One region of the Aquincola sp. J276 genome, then DNA from elsewhere that is predicted to be linked to it. Evidence: riboswitches for the same ligand, from Rfam matches in the RefSeq annotation. Region 1 holds a riboswitch; the other holds the start of a gene.

Region 1 (4,436 bases):
GGGTACTGCAGCAGCGCGGCGAAGGCCTGCACGCTGCCGGCCTCCTCGGCCGGGCCCACCTGCACCGTGATGCCCAGCGGCTCGGCGCGGGTGCGCACCACGGCCAGCGTCTGCGGCAGCACGTCGTCGGCCACGAAGAAGGTGGTGCTCTTGCTCTTGCCCACCCGCAGCGCCAGCGTCATGGCCTCGGCCGCGGCGGTGGCCTCGTCCAGCATCGACGCATTGGCGATGGCCATGCCGGTGAGGTCGGTCACCATGGTCTGGAAGTTCAGCAGCGCTTCCATGCGGCCCTGCGAGATCTCGGCCTGGTAGGGCGTGTAGGCGGTGTACCAGGCCGGGTTCTCGAGGATGTTGCGCAGCACGACCGGTGGCGTCAGCGTGCCGTGGTAGCCCTGCCCGATGAAGCTCTTGAGCAGCCGGTTGCGCGCGGCCACCGTCTTCAGCTCGGCCAGCGCCTGCGCCTCGGTCAGCGGCGCGGGCAGCGTCATGGCCGTGCCGCGGGCGATGGCACGCGGCACGATGGCGTCGATCAGCGCGCGGCGCGAGGCCGCCCCGATCACCGACAGCATGTGCGCCTCGTCGGCCGCGTCGGGGCCGATGTGGCGGGCGGTGAACTCGGCCTCGTTCTCGAGGTCGCCAAGCGGCTGGAGGGCAGGCATCAGCATGGAAAGGCTCGCGGGCAGGGAAGAGGGATCAGAGGGTCTTGAGCAGGGCCTGGTAGGCCGGCTCGTCCATCAGGCCGCCCAGCTGGCCGGCATCGGCCACGCGCACCTTGAAGAACCAGCCCGCGCCCATCGGGTCGGAATTGGCCAGCGACGGGTCGGCCCGCAGCGCCTCGTTCACTTCCACCACCTCGCCGGTGACGGGCATGAACAGGTCGGCCGCGGCCTTCACCGACTCCACCACGCCGGCCACGTCGCCCTTCTCGAAGGTCTTGCCCACTTCGGGCAGGTCGACGAACACCACGTCGCCCAGCGCGTCCTGCGCATGCTGGGTGATGCCGACGATGGCGGCATCGGTGTCGCCGGCATTGATCCACTCGTGGTCGTTGGTGAACTGAATCGTCATGTGCTCGCTCCTGGGGTTCGTGGGGTGGGATGGAAGGGGTTCAGCGCTGGTAGCGGTGGGGCGCGAAGGGCATCGCGCTAACCCGCATCGGCAGGCGCTTGCCGCGCACGTCGGCATGCACCTCGTTGCCGGGCTGTGCATGGTTGGCGGCCAGGTAGGCCATCGCGATGGGCTGGTTGACCGTGGGCGCCAGCGTGCCGCTGGTCACGCGGCCCAGCTTGTGGCCGTGGGCGTCGTGCAGGGTGGCGCCTTCGCGCACCGGGATGCGCTCCAGCCCCACCAGGCCCACGCGCTTGCTGGGCGCACCGCCGGCCAGGTGCTTCTCGATCACCGCCGCGCCGGGATAGTGGCCGGCCCGCGCGCCGCCGGGGCGCCGCACCTTCTGGATGGACCAGGCCAGGCCGGCTTCCACCGGCGAGGTGGTGGTGTCGATGTCATGGCCGTACAGGCACAGGCCGGCTTCCAGCCGCAGCGTGTCGCGCGCGCCCAGGCCGGCGGGCTTGACTTCCGGCTGCTCCAGCAGCTGGCGGGCCAGGGCCACGGCCTCCTCAGCGGGCACCGAGATCTCGAAGCCGTCCTCCCCGGTGTAGCCGGAGCGGGTGATGAAGCACTCCACGCCGTTCAGCGCGAAGCTGCCGCCGGTCATGAAGGTGAGGCGGGCCACGTCGGCATTCAGCCGCGCCAGCGCCTGCACCGCCTTCGGGCCCTGCAGCGCCAGCAAGGCACGGTCGGGCAGCGGGATGACCTGGCAACGGTGGCCGATGTGGGTCTGCAGGTGGCGGATGTCGTCGGCCTTGCAGCCGGCATTGACCACCAGGAACAGGTCGTTCTCGCGCCGGGTGACCATCAGGTCGTCGAGGATGCCGCCCGAGGCATTGGTGAGCTGGGTGTAGCGCTGCCTGCCCACGCCCAGATCGACGATGTCGGCCGGCACCAGGGTCTCGAGCGCGGCGGCCGCGGCGGCGGCATCGGGCAGCCGCAGCTGGCCCATGTGGGAGACGTCGAACAGCGCCGCCGAATCGCGGCACTGCCGGTGCTCGGCGAGGATGCCGCCGGGGTAGTTGACCGGCATCGCATAGCCGGCGAAGGGCACCATCTTGGCGCCCAGTTCCACGTGCAGCGCATGCAGCGGCGTCTGGAGCAGTTCAGCGGACATCGGATGTCTCCCGGGGTGAAAGGGGAAGCGAAGAGGCCATCGATCACCCACCATAACCGCCGTCGGGCGTTCTGGGTGGGGTGATGCCCTCGCTGTCCGCTTTACCTGAGAGATTGGCCGGGCCCCGCGTGGTGCGGCGGCACGGCTTGCCCCTTCGGTGGGCGGGCTCGCGGCCCGCCTCTCTCCAGTGAGGAACGCCCCGACGGGGCGTCTTGCCAGTCCTTTTGCCTGAGCGTTCGGAGCTTGTGCCCCTGCGCCTTCGGCGGCCGTTGCGTTGGGATGCCGCAGCGGCTCTCTCCTGGCGGGCGGCAGTGTAGCCCAGGCCCCCGGGTGGGCCGGGCCGCTGCCGCGCTGGGTCAGCGGCGCTGGTCCATGCGCAGTTCGCGCGCCATGCTGCGGCGGTCGCGGCCCATGGCGGGAATCAGGAAGGGCTCGAACTTCTGGCCCTTGTCTGCCGGGGGCTCGAAGGGCTCGCTGCGGCGGGAGCCGGCGGGCTGCACGGGATGAGCGGATTTCTGGATCATCATGCGGGGCTGTCTCACGGCTTGTTGGCGCCGCGTGGCACCTCTAACGACGCAAGATGGATTTCGGATGACAAAGCTTGCCGCAGGATTTCCAGCACAGGTAACAAGCCGCTGCGCTCTGGCCGTGGCGCTGCCGCCCGAGGCCCTGGCCCGCGCGGAAGCGCTGCTGGCCAGTGGTCGCCGGGCGGTGCTGGGGCTGGTGGGCACGCCCGGGGCGGGCAAGTCCACGGTGGCGCAGGCCCTGGCCGCCGCGCTGGGCGGCAGGGCGGTGGTGGTGCCGATGGACGGCTTCCACCTGGCGCAGGCGGAGCTGCAGCGGCTGGGCCGCGACCAGCGCAAGGGCGCGCCCGACACCTTTGATGCCGCCGGTTACGCCGCCCTGCTGCGCCGCCTGCATGCCGCCGTGCCCGGCGAAACCGTGTATGCGCCCGAGTTCCGGCGCGAGATCGAGGAGCCGGTGGCCGGCGCCATCGCGGTGACGCCCGAGGTGCCGCTGGTGATCACCGAGGGCAACTACCTGCTGCTCGACGACGGCCCCTGGGCCGCGGTGCGCCCGCTGCTCACCCAGGCCTGGTACGTGGAAGGCGACGAGCCAACGCGGCTGCGGCGGCTGGTGGCGCGGCATGTGCAATTCGGCCGCTCACCGGAGGCGGCGCGGGCCTGGGTGGACGGCAGCGACGAGCCGAACGCCCGCCGCATCGAGGCCACCCGGGCGCGTGCCGACTGGCTGCTGCGCTGGGATTGATCAGCCCGCCGGCGGCTGCAGCGCGCCGGCGTCGTCCGGATACAGCCCGCGCAGCAGTTCGGCGCTGACGGTCACCAGCCACGCCTGCAGCCCGGCCTGCAGGGTGTGGCGGTCGGCCTCGGCGGAGACGGCCACGCCGGCCTCCGCCCGCGCCGCCCACAGGCGGCGCAGCGCCGGCCGGTGGCTGGCGATGGCGGCGGCCACCGCCTCGTTCCAGAAGGGGGATGCTCGGTGGCCGTCCAGCCGCCGCGGCCGCGGCCGAAGTGCGCCACCGTCAGGTAGCCCAGCAGCGCGCCGTGCACCATGTCGTCCAGCGCGGCGTCCGACCAGGCCACGCTGGGCGCCTCCACGCCGCGCATCAGGTTGAAGCCGCGGGCCAGGCCGGCCGCGCCCAGCGCGCCCAGCAGCCCGCCGGCCAGCATGCCGCCGCCCAGGGTCAGGCCGCCGGTCAGCAGGTCGGCCTTCAGGCCGGCCAGCGCGCCCGTCACCGCGCCGCCCCACAGGGCGGCCCGGCCTTCGTCCACCGGCGCGCGCAGCGCGAACTGCGCCGCCACGCGGGACAGCACCGCATCCGCCTCCGCCCGGCCCTGCAGGCCGTGCAGCGCGATCAGCCGGTCGGTGGAGCCGCGGGTGTCCTCGGCCACGCGGGCGGCCAGGGCTTCCATCGCCCGCGCCTGCGGGCCGCCGGCCTCGTCGGGCTGCAGGCCGATGCTGCGGCCCACGGCCACGCCCAGCTCCTTCAGCCGCGCGCCCAGGCCGCCGGCGGGCAGGGCCTCGCGGTCCAGCGCGGCGCGGGCCAGGCGGTGCGCGAGCTCGGCCATGGCCTCGTGCCACACGCCCTGGCTGCGGCGCAGCCAGGCGGCCTGCAGCGCCGCCATGGCCGGGCGCCGCGCCGCAGGCAGGGCATCGGCCACCGCCTGCAGCAGCCGCCCTTCCTGCACCC
Region 2 (4,436 bases), on a different contig from region 1:
CCGGCCTGCACCAGCCGCGCGGCCATGCGGGTGACCTGGGCCTTGTCGCGCCCGGTGGCCTGCACCAGCTGCTGCTGCGACACGCCATCGCCTTCGGCCACGATGGACAGCAGCAACATGTCCAGCGGGCTGGCCGGAATCGCCTGCTCGTCCAGTGCCTGCTGCATCCAGCCGCGGTAGCCGTTGAACACGGTGATCACGGGCTGCAGCAGGTCGTCCTCGGTGCGTACTGCGGGCATCTTGTCTCCATCTTGTTGCGTCGCCACGGACGCCTCCATCATATCGGCGAATTGGTTGATTGAATCAACCAACTGGCCGTATAGTGCCGGCATGACCATCTCTTCCGCAGCCGCGCTGCCGGCGGCCCGCGCGCCGCTCTCGCTCATCCTAGTGCTCGGCGGCCTGGCGGCTTTCGCGCCGCTGTCCATCGACATGTACCTGCCCGCCTTCCCGGCCATCGCCGCGGAGCTGGGCGTCTCCGCCGGCCAGGTGCAGTACACGCTGGCCGCCTACTTCCTGGGCATGGCGCTGGGCCAGGCCTTCCACGGGCCGCTGGCCGACCGCTTCGGCCGCAAGCCGCCGCTGTATGCCGGGCTGGCGCTGTACCTGCTGGCCTCCATCGGCTGTGCACTGGCCGAGGGCGTGGCCATGCTCACCGCGCTGCGCTTGCTGCAGGCGCTGGGCGGCTGCGTGTGCATCGTGGTGCCCATGGCCATGGTGCGCGACCGGTTCGATCCGCAAACCTCCGCCCGCGTGCTGTCGCGGCTGATGCTGGTGATGGGCCTGGCGCCGATGCTGGCGCCACTGGCTGGCTCGGCGGTGCTGGGCCTGGGCGGCTGGCGCCTGGTGTTCTGGATCCTGGCGGCCTGCGGCGTGGCCGGGCTGCTGGCCTCGTGGCTGGCGCTGCCCGAATCGCTGCCGGCCGCGCAGCGCCGCGACACCTCGCCGCTGAAGGCGCTGCGCACCTACGCCGGGCTGCTGCGGGACCGCCGCTTCCTGGGCCATGCGCTGGCCACCGGCCTGGCCAATGCCGGCATGTTCGCGTACATCGCGGCCTCGCCCTTCGTGCTGATCGAGCTGCACGGGCTCTCGCCGCAGGCCTACGGGTTGGTGTTCGGCGCCAATGCGCTGGGCCTGGTGGCCGCGGCGCAGCTCAACCACCGGCTGCTCAAGCAGCATGACGCGGGCACGCTGCTGCAAGCCGCGCTTGCCGTGGCTGCGTTTGCCGGTGCTGGCCTGCTGGCGGTGGCGCTGCTCACGCCGGCATGGCCGGCCCTGGCGCTGCCGGGCACGTTGCTGGGGCTGTTCGTGTTCGTGGCATCGCTGGGCTTCGTCGGCGCCAATGCAGCCGCCGGGGCACTGGCCCACCAGGGCCACCAGGCCGGCAGCGCATCGGCGCTGATGGGCACGCTGCAGTTCACGCTGGCCAGCGCCAGCGGCGCGGCGGTCGGCCTGATGAACGACGGCAGCGCCTGCCCGATGGGCCTGGCCATGGCGGTGGCCGGCGGCCTGGCGCTGCTGGCCTACCGGCGGCTGGCCCGGCCCGTGCCCAGCTGAAGCCTTACGCGGCGGCCAGCCGCCCGGCCGGCGCCGCCTGCGGCAGGCCGCAGAAGGCGAAGTCCAGCTCCGGCACGCGGCCGCTCACGATGTCGGCGATGGCACGGCCGGAGCCGCAGGAATGCGTCCAGCCCAGCGTGCCATGCCCGGTGTTGAGGAACAGGTTGCTGATCCTCGAGCGGCCGATGTAGGGCACGTTGGACGGCGTGGCCGGTCGCAGCCCGGTCCAGTAGCGGGCGCCCTGGCCGTCCGTCATCTGCGGGAACAGCTCGCGGGTGCGGCGCACGATGGCTTCGCAGCGCACCAGGTTCAGCGAGGTGTCGTAGCCGTTGAGCTCGGCCGTGCCGGCGATGCGCAGCCGGTCGCCCAGGCGGGAGAACACCAGCTTGTACTCGTCGTCGGTCAGCGAGACGTTGTACGAGTTCGCCGGGTCGATCACCGGCAACGTGACCGAGTAGCCCTTGGCCGGGTAGATGCGCAGCGTGATGCCGAGTTGCCGCGCGAAGGCCGCGCTGAACGAGCCCATGCACAGCACGAAGCTGTCGGCTGCCTCGCGGCGCACCTTGCCGTCGGCATCGGCCACCTGCACCGCGGCCAGCCGGTCGCCCTCGCGCTCGATGCCAACGATGCGGGTGTCGGTGAAGAAGCGCACCCCGGCCGCCTGCGCATGCCGCGCCAGCACCTGCGTGAAGGCGTGGGCGTCGCCCGATTCGTCGCTGGGCGTCATGCTGCCGCCGGCGATGCGGTCGCGGCACTGGGCCAGCGCAGGCTCGATCTGCACGCACTCGTCGGCCGTCTTCATGTCCAGCTCGCAGCCATGCTCGCGCATCACGCGGGCCGGCTCCTGCGCGGCATCGAACTCCTGCTGGCTGGTGTAGAAGTGCAGGATGCCCTTTGTGAGGTGGTCGTACGGGATGTCCAGCTGCGCGCGCAGCTGCTGCAGCGTGCTGCGGCTGTACAGGCCCAGGTTGACGATCTGCCGGATGTTGTGGCGCGTGCGTGCCGGCGTGCATTCGCGCAGGAACTGCAGGCCCCACAGCCACTGCTGCGCATCGGGCCGCAGGCGGAAGAGCAGCGGCGCATCCTCGCGCGCCAGCCACTTCAGCACCTTCAGCGGCGCGCCGGGATTGGCCCAGGGCTCGGCATGCGAGACCGAGATCTGCCCGCCATTGGCGAAGCTGGTTTCCAGGCCGGCGCCGGGCTGGCGGTCGATCAGGGTGACGTCGTGGCCGGCCTGCTGCAGGAACCACGCCGAGGTCACGCCGGTCACGCCGGCGCCGAGAACGATGACTTTCATGGAGGTACTCTCAGGAAACGAACAGTCATGGAAGGGACGAACGCATCCGCGCTCGTGCCGCTCCCGCTGTCCTCGGTACCTGAGAGATTCAGCGCCGGCCCCTCACGGGCATGGCGCCTTGCTCCTTCGGTGGAAGCCCGTGGCGGGCTTCACTCTCCAGCGTCGGCCAATCGACAGATCCAGTACGGTGCCTGAGCGTGCATGGGAGGTTGCGCCTTCGGCGGCATGCCGGTGGTGGCATGCGCTCTCCTGAATCTGCGGCCGAGTTTAGCCGCAGAGGATGTGACGGGGTGTTGTCCGACAGCCCATGGGTTGCGCCAGCGGCGACACTCGGCGCCCGGGCTGCCGCGTCGCGGTGCCGGATCGAACAAGGAGAAACCCATGAGTCGCACATTGCTCGTGCTCGCCGTGCTGGTGCTCACCGCCGGCTTTGCGCTGCTGAACTGGTCGGCGTTTGCCACGCCCACGCCGCTGTACCTGGGCTTCACCACCGTGGAAGCGCCGCTGGGCCTGATCATGCTGGGCTTGGTGGCCGTGCTGAGCGTGGTGTTCGTGGTCTGGGCCATCTCGCTGCAGGCCACGCTGCTGATGGAGCAGCGCCGGCTGAACAAGGACCTGCAGGCCCAGCGTGCCCTGGCCGACACCGCCGAGGCCTCGCGCTTCACCGAGCTGCGCAGCTTCATCGCCGCCGAGACCCTGCGCCTCGCCCAATCCCACGAGCAGACGCGCAGCGCCCTGGTGCAGCGCATGGAGCAGCTGGAAGACCGCCAGCGCCTGGCCTTCGAGCAGAACGCCAATGCGATCGCGGCCACGCTGGGCGAGCTGGAAGACCGCTTGGAGCGCGGCCTGCCCGGCGGCAGCGTGGCGCTGGCCGAACGTTCGCGTTTCTAGGCCGCGCCCGGGCGACGGCCGAACATGGCCCAGCCCTCCATGGTCAGCACCGGCTCGCCGTGCTGGTTGCTGGCCTGCCAGCGTGAACGCACCAAGCCTACCTGCGGCTTGCTGGCCATGGGCCGGGCCTCCAGCACCTCCAGGCGCACGCTGAGCACATCGTCCACGTACACCGGCTTGAGCCAGCGCAGGTTCTCGATGCCCGGCGAGCCCAGGCTGCTGCTGTCCAGCACGTATTCGTCGCACATCATGCGCATGACCATCGCGCAGGTGTGCCACCCGCTGGCGCACAGGCGGCCGAACAACGAGCGGGCAGCGCCTTCGTCGCTCAGGTGGAAAGGCTGCGGATCGAATTCGCCGGCAAAGCGGATGATCTCCTCGCGCGTGACGCGCTTGGCGCCGAACTCGCGCACGCTGCCCACCGGAAAGTCCTCCCAGTAAAAGCGCTTGTCTGCCGGCACGGCGCCGGCTTGGGCCTCGCTCATCTCACCTCCTCGTTCGTGATGGCTGGAGGGTGAGAATGCCGGCATTCCCGCCATCGCGCACAGCGCCATCGCCATGACCGCCTTGATCGCCGGACTGTTGTTGTTCCTCGGCCCCCATGCCACGCGCATCTTTGCCGAAGGCTTTCGCCAGCGGCAGATCGCCGCGCACGGGCTGCGGCGCTGGAAGGGGTTGTACTCGCTGGTGT

What was found. Region 1 has a riboswitch for glycine ahead of gcvT (glycine cleavage system aminomethyltransferase GcvT). Riboswitches for the same ligand answer to the same signal wherever they lie in the genome.
Region 2: linked by a shared signal. The riboswitch ahead of LRS14_RS12860 (D-amino acid dehydrogenase) and the one ahead of gcvT (glycine cleavage system aminomethyltransferase GcvT) in region 1 are both predicted to bind glycine.

The regions. Positions count from the first base shown of each region.
Region 1 covers NZ_JAJONC010000002.1:58,804-63,239, forward strand. Annotated here, with positions in the region: gene gcvP (aminomethyl-transferring glycine dehydrogenase) at 1-665, opposite strand, end outside; gene gcvH (glycine cleavage system protein GcvH) at 694-1,068, opposite strand; gene gcvT (glycine cleavage system aminomethyltransferase GcvT) at 1,109-2,224, opposite strand; glycine riboswitch at 2,307-2,422, opposite strand; glycine riboswitch at 2,435-2,535, opposite strand; gene LRS14_RS18090 (hypothetical protein) at 2,581-2,766, opposite strand; gene LRS14_RS18095 (nucleoside/nucleotide kinase family protein) at 2,867-3,493, shown strand; gene LRS14_RS18100 (hypothetical protein) at 3,494-3,628, opposite strand; gene LRS14_RS18105 (GTPase domain-containing protein) at 3,565-4,436, opposite strand, start outside.
Region 2 covers NZ_JAJONC010000001.1:2,798,033-2,802,468, forward strand. Annotated here, with positions in the region: gene LRS14_RS12850 (MarR family winged helix-turn-helix transcriptional regulator) at 1-239, opposite strand, end outside; gene LRS14_RS12855 (Bcr/CflA family multidrug efflux MFS transporter) at 331-1,557, shown strand; gene LRS14_RS12860 (D-amino acid dehydrogenase) at 1,562-2,854, opposite strand; glycine riboswitch at 2,911-3,024, opposite strand; glycine riboswitch at 3,025-3,116, opposite strand; gene LRS14_RS12865 (hypothetical protein) at 3,236-3,745, shown strand; gene LRS14_RS12870 (MaoC family dehydratase) at 3,742-4,230, opposite strand; gene LRS14_RS12875 (NnrU family protein) at 4,304-4,436, shown strand, end outside.